3 regions of the Vreelandella halophytica genome follow, and region 3 is predicted to be linked to each of the others. Evidence: predicted binding sites of a transcription regulator. Region 3 holds the regulator's gene; each other region holds the start of a gene.
The links. The regulator sigma-54, encoded in region 3, starts transcription at its own class of promoters, with help from an activator protein. The targets are predictions, from matches to a motif close to TGGCACNNNNNTTGCTNT.
Positions count from the first base shown of each region.

Region 1 (3,992 bases), 1.4 Mb from region 3:
GCTAGCCTGAACGTCCTGGCGCCTTCACGTCTGGCGAGATGTGAAACGGCGCTCCTGCAACGGGCGAACCAAAAACCAGTCGATGACCAGCATTACGGCAATCGCCGCACCGGTCAGCGGAAACAGCACCCCGCCGATTACCAGAATGGCGATGATGCCGCGAAAGGCGCGTTTATCTGTAGGCAGTGGCGGTACGCCGACGCCCCCTTTCGGGCGGCGTTTCCACCACATCACGCCGGCACTGACACATAGCCCGATGATGGCGATACACACCGCCAGAAACACCAACTGGTTCGCCAGGCCGAATTCCTGGCCCATGTGGACGCTGATGCCGAATTCCAGCCAGCGGCCCAGCGGCCCGTAGTCTTGGTAGCTCATGTCCACAAGCGGCTCGCCGCTGTACTGATCCAGATGCACCACGCGCTGCTGGCTTGAATCGTTGGGGTAGACCGAGCCCGTGTACACGCCCGTGGCGCTTCCTGGCAGGTTCACCGCGAAGCCGTCATGCAGGCCGAGCCTCTCGAAGGTCGCCACGGCCTCGTCCAGGCCGATACCCGCCTGGGCCGCTGCTGGAGTGGGCGCGTTGGATTCGGGAATGCGCGCTTGCTCCATCGACCAACTGGTGGTCGTTCGCTCGCTCAAGCGCGCCTCGGACATCGGCACCTCGACCCGCACCCCGGCGGGGTAGCCGAAGTTGTTGCCGTTGGCCCATTGGTTCACCTGGCCACCCCAAACCCCGGACCAGGGCATCCCGGTGATCGCCAGAAACAGGATGAAGCCGCCGACGAACAACCCCGTCACCGCATGCAAATCGCGCCAGAACACGCGTTTTTTCGGCGTTCCGCGCACGCTGACCACACCGCCGTTGGCCTGGCGCCGGGGCCACCACAGGTAAATGCCGGTCAGCACCAGCAAAATCGCGAAGCCGCCGGTGATCTCGATTAGCTTGCGCGGCGTGGCGCCGAAAAACTTGAGGCTGTGCAGGGTGCGCACCGTCCACATGAGGGTGCCCTGGTCGTCCAGCATGCCGAGCACGTTGGCGGTGTAGGGGTTTACATACACCGCCAGGCGCTCGCCTTGTGGGGTGCGCACGGTGATTTCCGCCGAGCTTTCCGGGGTGGCCGGGGCGGTGTATTTCAGCGCCGTGCCCGGCTGTGCTTCGAGCGCGGCGCTCACCATCGCCGAGGGCGCAGCGGTACTCTCTTGAGCCTCCACGCGTTTGACGTCGGCGTGAACGATGGCGTCGATCTCATGATGAAAGAGATAAAGTGCGCCGGTGATCGACAGCATAATCAAAAACGGCAGGACCAGAAGGCCCGCGTAGAAGTGCCAGCGCCAGACGGCGAGGTACATATCGAACGGCTTTTTCGCCGTCGACGGGGTAGTGGCGTGAGATGACATCACGAATCCTCGAACGCCCGATTAATGGGCGCTTTGATAGCGACAAGCGCCTGGCGGTCAAAAGCCGACAGGCGATCAGAAATAGAGACGAGTCGCTAGGCAGCCGGCGGTGCGCGGGGAGGTGCGTGGCGGTAGTGATCGAGGGAGGCGAACCCCTGCAACGGCATTTGCGGCAAGGGGGCCTGGTGAATGAACGCCTGCCGGGCAATGGTGGGCAAAAGCGCGTGGGCAGAGGGGAACTGCTGCCAGATCGAGCAGTAGCCGCACTCGTGAAACCAGGTGAAGATCGGCTCGGTTGGGGCTGGCGGCTGCCCGTGGTGGGCGTGATGCCCTTCGTGACCCAGCCCTGAATGCGCGTGATGGTCGCCGTGGTGGGCATGATCGTGCGCTTGAAGCTGTGAGATCAGCGGGCCCACCAGCAGCAACAGCATCGCCACCAGCGCCATACAAAGCGCTATGCGATACCAGTGCTTGCCTGTTGAGCGTTGTAACTGCACGAAGCGATCTATCCTGATGAGCCACGAGGTCGTTGGCGGGGAATGGCTAGATCGTAACGCAAAGTTGTTCAATGGGCAGTATTGCCCAGGTGGTCTTTTGTCACATGGCCATCAGGCGGCACGCGTGCCGCCTGGTCAAGAATCGCAAGCGCCAGCGGCGATAGCGTTACTCAATCACGTAATCTGCGGCGTTGGGCCCCGCTTCACTGAAGCGAATTTCGACAGGAAACTCGCTATCGCAGCCTTGCACCATCCAAAGCTCCTTCCATTGCTGGGCGCCCTCACTTCCCTCGGGCATGGCCATCACGTAAGGATAGAGCTCTTCAGGGGTGTCGCAGCCCATCATGTCGACCTTGGCGGCAACGCCGGTCATGGCATCTTGCATCAACTGCTGGTTGGCAAGGGTGCCTGGCTGGACGGCGCCTTCGGGCAGCGGCTCTGCAGCAACGGAGCTGCTCATCACGCCAAGTAGCAGACTAGCGGTCAATGACTTGGATAGTTTCATGAATAAGACTCTTTAAAGGTGATGGGCTAAAGGCGAAGCTTGATTAGCTTTTGGCAAGCTTTCTTATATAAACGCTACAGGAAAAGGTTGTCTAGTAACTTTAGCGAGTGCCCAACATTGAATGCGCAGGGCAAACAGTCGGCCCTGGCGTCAATAAGGGTTGCGCAAACAGTGCATCACGCCAGCAGAGCCGCCACTTTTTGGTGCGCGATGGTGTTTTTTGTTCTTTTTTGGTGCAAGAGGAAGGCCGGGATTGTTGAGATAGCGTTCCAATGCTGGATTCGAGCACGCGCCGAGACGTTTCACCATTTTGGCGCATTAATTGCATTTCCAGGTGAACGGATTGTTTAACGGACAAAAGCGATAGCTCCTATGACCTTATGCGATAGCGCACCTTCGCTCGCGTCTTCCGGCCACCGCTTCGATGAAAGTCGCCGTTGGGCGGCTTCACTGGGCCTGGTGTTCGCCCACCGCGACGGCGCCACGCGCCTGGTCCAGGCGCGCCACCAGGGCCCACTTCGCGTGCAGCGCCCCTTCTACCCGGAAGGCCGCGGCCAGGCGTGTCACGTTTACGTGCTGCACCCACCCGGGGGCCTTGTCAGCGGCGATGCGCTGACCATTAGCGCCCATATTGAGCCCGGCGCCCACGCGCTTTTGACCACGCCCGCGGCCAACAAGCTCTATAAGGCGGACAGCCAGGGTGTGGCCTGGACCCAGCGTACCGAGCTCACCGTGGACGACGGCGCGGTGCTCGAGTGGCTGCCCCAGGAAACCATTGCTTTTGATGGCTCGAAAGGCGAGCAGCACACCCATATCGCCCTTCACGGCAGTGCTAAATGCCTTGGTTGGGAAGTCATGGCGCTGGGCCGCCCGGCAAGCGAATTGCCGTTCGTTTCCGGGCGTATCGAGCAGCACTTTCGGCTGACCCAGGATGGCAAGCCCTTGTGGCTCGAGCGCCAGCCGCTGGACCCATTAAATCCGCGCTTTGTGGGCCGCTGGGGCCAGGGCGGTGCCACCGTGCAGGCCACGCTGTGGGCGGTCGGGCTCGATGATAATCAGCAAGCCGCCGAGGCGCTGCGCGAGGCGCTGCCGGATAGCCCCCACTGGGCGGTCACGCAGCGCCACAATGTGCTGCTGCTGCGTTTTCTGGGCCAATCACGTAATGAAGCCTGGGCGCTTTGCGAGCAAGCCTGGCGGCTTTTGCGCCCGCGCCTGATCGAGCGCGAGGCCCATACGCCGCGCATCTGGTTAACGTAATCTCTCTTTTAAGGACGACGCCCCATGGAATTGACCCCACGAGACAAAGACAAGCTGCTGCTGTTTTCCGCCGCCCAGCTGGCCGAGCGGCGCCGCGCACGAGGCCTGAAGCTCAACTACCCGGAAGCGGTGGCGCTGATTAGCTTTGAGATTATCGAAGGCGCCCGCGACGGCAAGAGCGTGGCGGAGCTGATGAGTTTTGGCCGCGAGATCCTCAGCCGCGAGGACGTGATGGAAGGCGTGGCCGAGATGGTCGATGAGGTGCAGGTCGAAGCCACGTTTCCCGATGGCACGAAACTCGTGACCGTCCATACGCCGATTGTGTGAATCGT
Region 1 is NZ_OZ309107.1:3,532,843-3,536,834, reverse strand. Features, by position in the region: gene ACWHXT_RS16420 (diguanylate cyclase) at 1-5, shown strand, start outside; gene ACWHXT_RS16415 (PepSY-associated TM helix domain-containing protein) at 25-1,401, opposite strand; gene ACWHXT_RS16410 (DUF2946 family protein) at 1,497-1,898, opposite strand; gene ACWHXT_RS16405 (hypothetical protein) at 2,065-2,403, opposite strand; gene ACWHXT_RS16400 (urease accessory protein UreD) at 2,776-3,660, shown strand; gene ACWHXT_RS16395 (urease subunit gamma) at 3,685-3,987, shown strand.
Region 1: a site for sigma-54 is predicted at 2,715-2,732, ahead of ACWHXT_RS16400 (urease accessory protein UreD). Genes of this name have one in related genera too.

Region 2 (3,992 bases), 1.9 Mb from region 3:
CCGAGTTCTTCATCTTCGACGAAGTACACTGGAAGACCGACATTCAAGGCTCCATGTACAAGATCTCCTCGGAAGAGGGCGCTTGGGCGACCGACAGCCAGATCGAAGGCGGCAACCTGGGCCACCGCCCGCGTGTGAAAGGCGGCTATTTCCCGGTTCCGCCGGTGGACAGCTTCCACGACATTCGTGGCGCAATGTGTAACACCCTTGAGGCGATCGGCCAGAGCGTCGAAGTGCATCACCACGAAGTGGCGAACGCCGGTCAGAACGAAATCGGCGTCAAGTTCAACACCCTGGTGAAGAAGGCCGACGAAGTTCAGGAAATGAAGTACGTGATCCACAACGTGGCCCACGCCTACGGCAAAACCGCGACCTTCATGCCCAAGCCCCTGGTTGGCGATAACGGCTCCGGCATGCACGTTCACCAGTCGTTCTGGAAAGATGGCGCCAACCAGTTCGCCGGCGACGAGTACGCGGGCCTTTCCGAAATGGCGCTTTACTACATTGGCGGCATCATCAAGCACGCCCGTGCCCTGAACGCCTTCACCAACGCCTCGACCAACTCCTACAAGCGTCTGGTGCCGGGTTTCGAAGCGCCGGTCATGCTGGCCTACAGTGCGCGTAACCGTAGTGCGTCGATCCGTATTCCGTACACGGCTAGCCCGAAAGGCAAGCGTGTCGAAACGCGCTTCCCCGACCCGACCGCCAACCCGTACCTGGCGTTCGCGGCCATGCTGATGGCGGGTATCGACGGCATCAAGAACAAGATTCATCCTGGCGATGCCATGGACAAGAACCTGTACGACCTGCCGCCGGAAGAAGGCAAGGCCGTACCGACCGTGGCCTCGAGCCTCGACCAGGCGCTGGAAGCCCTCGACGCTGACCGCACCTTCCTGACCGAAGGCGGTGTGTTCACCGATGACATGATCGACGCCTACATCGAGCTCAAGATGGAAGAAGTGACGCGCATGCGTATGGCGACGCACCCGGTCGAGTTCGACCTGTACTACAGCTGCTAAGCTCTAACGTTAGGGGCACCCTTGAGGTGTTACTGACTCAAAACCCCGCCTCGGCGGGGTTTTTTTATGGGGAGAACATGGGCATGCGTGTCATTGGCATGGCGAAGTACGCGCGCCTGGCGGCGTTGCTGTTGGGGCTTTCGCTGACGGCGGGAAAGCTTCAGGCGCAAACGGTGTACCGCGTGGTGGATGAAAGCGGCCGGGTCACTTATACCGACAACCCGGAGCGCGGCGGCGAGGCGATCACGCTGGCGCCGTTGCCCGGGGTCGAGCGGACGTCGCCGCCACCGTCTTCGAGCCCGACAAGGGCCCGGCCCGGCCAGCCCTTCATGCCCTACGACCGGTTTGTGATCGCCAACCCGTCGGCCGAGGCGCTGATTCGCGATGCCATGACCCCGGTCGAGGTGTACGTTGAGCCGGCCCTGCGCGACGACCATCAAATAAGGCTTCTGGTGAACGGCGAGGTCAGCCAGTCGGCGCTGCACAGCGACGCGTTTTGGTTGACCGGCTTGCCGCAAGGGCACCACCGGCTTCAAGCCGAGCTGCTCGATAGCCAGGGGCGCGTTCAGCACCGCACTGACGCGGTGAGTATTACCGTCGCGCCGCGCTAATATGCACTAAAATGGTGCGAAGTCGCGGCGTTAACCGGGCTGTGCTGCGCTATTAAACGCCGCGTTGCGCCGCCTTAATGCGTTAAAGCCGTGCACGACGGTGCTAGCGCCCAATTGGCGCGCTTTTTGCAATTCCTCTTAAAACATCACACAGACATTGCACCACACGATGATCAAGCCACGCGAATTCTTAAGGGGCTCCTCAGGACACGCCATGTATCAGCGTTTACTCGAACACCTCACCACCGCAGTGCTGCTGCTGGACGGTGAACTGCGCGTCTGCTGGATGAACCCGGCCGCCGAAGCGCTACTGGCGGTCAGCATTAGCCGCGTCAAGGGCATGAGTCTGGACACGCTGCTGGGCTGTGGCGAAAGTATCGATAATGTATTGGCCAAGGCGCGCGACGCCTTTCACCCTTATACCCAGCGCGAGGCGCGCATTACCCCGCTCAACGGCGAGCCACTCACCGTGGACTACACCGTCACGCCGCTTTCGCCTGGCGAGCTTCTACTCGAAGTGGAGCCGCGGGACCGGCTAATGCAGATCTCCCGGGAGGAGGCGCTGACCACCCGCCAGGAAACCATCAAGGTGCTGGCCCGGGGCCTCGCCCACGAGGTGAAAAACCCGCTGGGCGGTATTCGCGGCGCGGCCCAGCTTCTTGAGCGCGACCTCGACGACCCGGCGCTTCGCGAATATACCCATATCATCGTTCAAGAAGTCGACCGGCTAAAAGACTTGGTCGACTCCATGCTCGGCCCTCATCACATTACCCGGCACGCGCCGGTCAATATTCACAAGGTGCTCGAGCGCGTGCGCACGCTGCTGCTCGCCGAGCATCCCGATGTGGTCATCTCGCGGGATTACGACCCCAGCTTGCCGGATCTTTCCGGCGACGAATCCCAAATGATACAGGCGGTGTTGAACGTGGCGCGCAACGCCGTCCAGGCCATGAGCGAAGCCGAGACACCCACCCCGGAGCTGATTCTGCGTACCCGCGCCAAGCGCCAGTTCACCCTGGGCGCGGAGCGCCATCGGCTGGTGAGCGAAGTGGGTCTGATCGATAACGGCCCGGGTATCCCCGAGGCCCTACGCGCGACGCTTTTTTACCCCATGGTCTCCGGGCGCGCCGAAGGCAGCGGCCTGGGGCTCTCCATTGCTCAGTCGATTCTGCATCAACATCAGGGATTGATCGAATGCGACTCACACCCCGGACGTACCGAATTTCGTCTGTTAATTCCGTTGGTCAATAACATTACCGGAGACGCGTCATGACTGAGGCGACACAAACCGATGTTTCACGGGTGGTCATCGTCGATGACGACCGCGCTATCCGTTGGGTGCTGGAGCGCGCCCTGGCGCAGCCGGATCTTGACGTCGAGTGTATCGAGCGCGCCGATACCGCCCTTGACCGGCTCTTGAGCGACCCGCCGGATGTGCTGGTCACCGATATCCGCATGCCGGGGATCGACGGGCTGGATTTGCTCTCGCGCGTGCGCGAGGCGCATCCGGATCTACCGGTCATCGTCATGACCGCCCACTCGGATTTAGACAGCGCTGTGGCCTCCTATCAGGGCGGGGCTTTCGAGTACCTGCCCAAGCCTTTCGACGTGGACGAAGCGCTGGCGCTGGTGCGTCGTGCGGTCGCCCACGCTCGCGAGCGTCAGCGCCCGGTCAGCGTGCCGGAAGGCCTCAACGCCGAGATCATCGGCGAGGCGCCGGCCATGCAAGAGGTGTTTCGCGCCATCGGGCGGCTGTCGCACTCGCACATTACGGTGTTGATCAACGGCGAGTCCGGTACCGGTAAGGAGCGCGTTGCCCAGGCGCTTCACCAGCACAGCCCCCGCGCCGGCCACCCGTTTATCGCACTGAACATGGCGGCGATTCCGAAGGATCTCATCGAGTCCGAACTGTTTGGCCATGAAAAAGGCGCCTTTACCGGCGCCGGTGCGCAGCGCCAGGGCCGTTTCGAGCAGGCCAACGGTGGCACGCTTTTTTTGGATGAGATCGGCGACATGCCGGCGGAAACGCAGACCCGCTTGCTGCGCGTACTGGCCGACGGAGAGTTCTACCGGGTGGGCGGGCATACCTCGGTGAAGGTCGATGTACGTATCATCGCCGCCACCCACCAGAACCTTGAGTCATTGGTGGACGAAGGGCGCTTTCGCGAGGATCTGTTCCACCGCTTGAACGTGATCCGCGTTCACCTGCCACGGCTCTCCGAGCGCCGGGAAGATATCCCGCGGCTTACGCGTCACTTTCTGGCCGAGGCCGCCAAGGAGCTTTCGACCGATATCAAGGTGCTCACAGCGGACGCCGAGACACACCTGACCAAGCTGCCTTGGCCGGGTAATGTCCGCCAGT
Region 2 is NZ_OZ309107.1:233,974-237,965, forward strand. Features, by position in the region: gene glnA (glutamate--ammonia ligase) at 1-1,019, shown strand, start outside; gene ACWHXT_RS01160 (DUF4124 domain-containing protein) at 1,046-1,630, shown strand; gene glnL (nitrogen regulation protein NR(II)) at 1,845-2,903, shown strand; gene glnG (nitrogen regulation protein NR(I)) at 2,900-3,992, shown strand, end outside.
Region 2: a site for sigma-54 is predicted at 1,746-1,763, ahead of glnL (nitrogen regulation protein NR(II)). Genes of this name have one in related genera too.

Region 3 (3,992 bases):
CGGGTACTGCCGGATTTGATGTCCTGAAGCAGCGCCGGAAAGCGCTCCAGGGCTGTGGGCAGGTTGCGCGCATCGATACTCACCGCCAAATGCGTGCGCTCGCCTTGCTGTCCTAGCTCATCGACCAATGAACCCAGCAGCATGGCCGGCAGGTTGTCGATGGCGTAGTAGCCCAGGTCCTCCAGCGCCTGAAGCGCAATGGACTTTCCCGACCCGGAGCGGCCGCTGATAATCACCAGTTGCATAGTGTTTCTCTTCGGTCTGTAGGGCTGGGTGGGTAGGGCCTGGTTCTAGCTGCCCGTTTGCTCGCGAATTTTGGCGGTGACGATCTCCAAAAGCTCGCGCTGGCTCTCGCATTTGCGAAACTGTGCGCGGGTGGCGACGTCATTCATGATGGTGGCGACCTGACCCAACAGCGCAAGGTGGGTGTCGTCGGCCTCTTCCGGCACCAGCAGTACAAACACTAGGTCCACCGGGTCACCGTCGATAGCGTCGAAATCCACCGGTTCGGCAAGCTTTAAAAAGCCAGCGATAGGAGCGCTGCAGTGAGGGCTACGGGCGTGGGGAATCGCGACCCCATTCCCAATGCCGGTACTGCCTAATCGCTCGCGGCCGATCAAACGGCTGAACACTTCCTGGCTATCCAGGCTGGGCGTATTTTGGGCGATGAAGGTGCTGAAGAACTCTAGCACGCGCTTTTTGCTGCCCCCGGGGACGTCGAACAGCACGCGCTCCGGGGGGAGTATGGTTTCCAGGGTCATCGATTTAACGCACGCCAGCGCCCTGGGCGCGAGCTTGTGCTTTTTCCTTGTGTTTTACGAGTTGGCGGTCGACCTTGTCGGCCAGCGCGTCAATGGCGGCGTACATGTCATTGTCCTGGGCTTCGGCGTGCAAATCGGCGCCGGCTGCGTGTAGGGTGCAGGCAGCCTGCTGGCGCTCTTTCTCGATGGAAAGCGTGACATGAACGGTGGTGATGTTGTCGTAGTGACGCTCGATACGTTCGAGTTTTTCGTTAACGTAATCGCGCAGAGCGTCGGTCAGTTCCAGGTGATGGCCCGTAATGTTGACTTGCATCGACGTACTCCTAATCCAGGACTGTCCTTTGATTGTAACTCTTTTTCTACCATTGCAAAGCCCCGGCGGCCAGTTTCACTTTTTAACGCAAACGCCGCCGTTCGCTGGAGGAGGGAATCCCCATGGCTTCGCGGTATTTTGCCACTGTGCGCCGCGCTACGCTAATGCCGCCATCTTCCAATAGTGACACCAGGCGGCTGTCCGAGAGCGGCTTGCCCGGCGTCTCTTCTTGAATCAGTTTTTTCAACCGGGCGCGGATCGCCGTGCTCGAGTGGCTGTCGTTGCCGTCATGACCGCTCACCTGGCTCGAGAAGAAGTACTTGAGCTCGAATACACCGCGGGGGGTGTGAATGTATTTTTGCGTCGTCACCCGTGAAATCGTCGATTCGTGCATCTCCACGGCCTCGGCGATATCGGCGAGTATCAAGGGTTTCATGGCCTCTTCGCCGCGCTCCAAAAAGCCCAGCTGGCGGGCGATGATCTCGCGACCAACGCGCAACAGGGTATCGTTGCGACTCGACAGGCTTTTGATCAGCCAGCGCGCCTCTTGCAGGTGCTCTTTTAAAAACTGGTTGTCCTGGCTCTTGTCCGCTCGCTTGATCAGGCTTGCGTAGTCCGGCTGGACGCGCAGCCGCGGAAGCGCTTCGGGGTTGAGCTCGAGGTGCCAGCCTTCGTTATCGTGGCGCACCACCAGATCCGGGGTGATGTAGCTTTCGTTGGTGACGCCATATGCGCTGCCCGGGCGCGGGTCGAGGCTTCTGATCAGCCCGATGACGTCATCGAGCTGCTCGTCGTCAAGCCCCAGACGGCGCTTCAAAAGGCGCAGGTCGTCCTTGCCGAGCGCTTCGAGAAACTGGCGCACCAGGCGTTTGGCGGGCACCAGAAGCGGCGTGTCGTCGGCCAGGGTGGCGAGCTGGAGCATCAGGCATTCGCGCAGGTCGCGGGCGAAAACGCCGGTGGGTTCGAACTGCTGCATACGCATCAGCGTGTTTTCCACCTCGCGCTGACTCAAACCTTCGAGCCCCTGGGCCTTGAGCCCTTCGCGAATATCGTTGAGAGGCTGGGTGAGGTAGCCGTTGGGGTCCAGCGCGTCGATCAGGCTTTCGGCAATGGCGTATTCGCGCTCACTGGCGTCGGTCATGGCCAGCTGCCAAAGCAGGTGGCCATGCAGGCTTTGACCCGCCGCCTGGCGCTCGAAATCCGGCCCCTCGCTGCCGGCGCTGGCCGCCATGTCCTGATAGGTGTCGGACCACTCGCTATCGATGGAGAGTTCGCTGGGGATGCTCTCTTCCCATTCGGCTTCGGCGGTCTCGGTCACGCTCTCTTCGCCAAACTCGTCCTCTTGTTCCAGCAGCGGGTTGGCGTCGAGCGCCTGCTGAATTTCCTGGCGAAGATCGAGGGTGGAGAGCTGCAGCAGGGCAATGGCCTGCTGCAGTTGAGGCGTCATGGTCAGCTGCGTGCCGACCCGCAGCTGTAAAGAGGCTTTCATGACCATTGAAGAACCACTCGTTACTCGTAAAGCTCCACCCTAGTGCGAGTTGGGGTCTGGCGCAAGTGCAATAAATATGCCACTACACGGAACTTTAGGATTGGCGATGGTTTAGAGGCGGAAATCGGCGCCCAGGTAGACCTCACGAACCTTCTGGTTATTCAAAATGGCGGTTGAGTCGCCGCTTGCGATGATGTGGCCGTCACCTACGATATAGGCGATATCGCAGATATCCAGCGTCTCGCGCACGTTGTGGTCGGTGATGAGTACCCCGATGTGGCGTGCCTTGAGGGCCAGGATGATCGACTTGATCTCGCCGACCGAGATCGGGTCGACCCCGGCGAAGGGCTCGTCGAGCAAAATGAACGCGGGGTCGGTGGCAAGCGAGCGGGCAATCTCCACGCGGCGGCGCTCGCCGCCGGAAAGGCTCATGCCCAGGTTGTCGCGGATATGGGTAATGTGGAAATCGTCGAGCAATTGCTCCAGGCGCGCTTCCCGTGCGCGGCGGTCCAGCTCCTTGCGCGTTTCCAGAATCGCCAAGATGTTATCGGCCACCGACAGCTTGCGAAAAATCGATGCCTCCTGGGGGAGGTAACCGATGCCGGCGGTGGCGCGTTCGTGCATCGGTGCCCGAGTCAGGTCGCGCTCGTCGATCCCCACCGTACCGGCGTCGGCCTTGACCAGGCCCACGATCATGTAAAACGAGGTGGTCTTGCCCGCCCCGTTGGGCCCGAGTAGGCCCACCACGCTGCCTTGGGTGATCTCCAGGTTGATGTCTTTTACCACCCGGCGACGCTTGTAGCTTTTGGCGAGGTGGCGGGCGTGAAGCGTTTTGACCGCCCCAGGTTGCGTGCTCGACACGGTCATTCTCCTATTGCGCGGGCTGTAGCGTCATGCGGATGCGCTGGTTGTCGCTACCGCTAACGTCTGAGCGCGCCTGAACCACTTCGCGGTCGATGAAGTACTCGAGACGCCCGCCCTGAAAGCGGTCGGCCCGCTGGTGGAGTTCGGCCTGGTCGATAAGCTCGATGCGCCGTTCGCTGACGTGGTAGACGATGCGCCGCGCCCATCCCTCCATCGGGCCTTCGTCGTTTTCGAGCTGGTTGCGAAGGTAGGCGCGCTCGCCGGTGGCCACAGCCTGGGAAAGCTCGCCGGCGTCGTTGCGCGAGATTTCGACACGGTCACCGCGAATCTGCATTTCCCCCTGGCGGATATCCACATTACCGGAGTAGACGGCGGTACCCGCGCGCTGATCAAGGTCAAGCCGGTCGGCTTCGACTTCGACGGGGGCCTGGCTTGTCTGGGCGGCGGCGCTCAAAGGCAGGGCCAGTACCAGTAGCGCGGTACGTAAAAACGGGTGCATAACGACTCCTAAGGCGTTGAGCGGGCGGGCGGGTGAGTGCCGCGTACGTTATCGGTGAGCCGGACC
Region 3 is NZ_OZ309107.1:2,140,558-2,144,549, reverse strand. Features, by position in the region: gene rapZ (RNase adapter RapZ) at 1-245, opposite strand, end outside; gene ACWHXT_RS10095 (PTS sugar transporter subunit IIA) at 291-761, opposite strand; gene hpf (ribosome hibernation-promoting factor, HPF/YfiA family) at 766-1,074, opposite strand; gene ACWHXT_RS10085 (RNA polymerase factor sigma-54) at 1,157-2,569, opposite strand; gene lptB (LPS export ABC transporter ATP-binding protein) at 2,675-3,424, opposite strand; gene lptA (lipopolysaccharide transport periplasmic protein LptA) at 3,435-3,926, opposite strand; gene lptC (LPS export ABC transporter periplasmic protein LptC) at 3,935-3,992, opposite strand, start outside.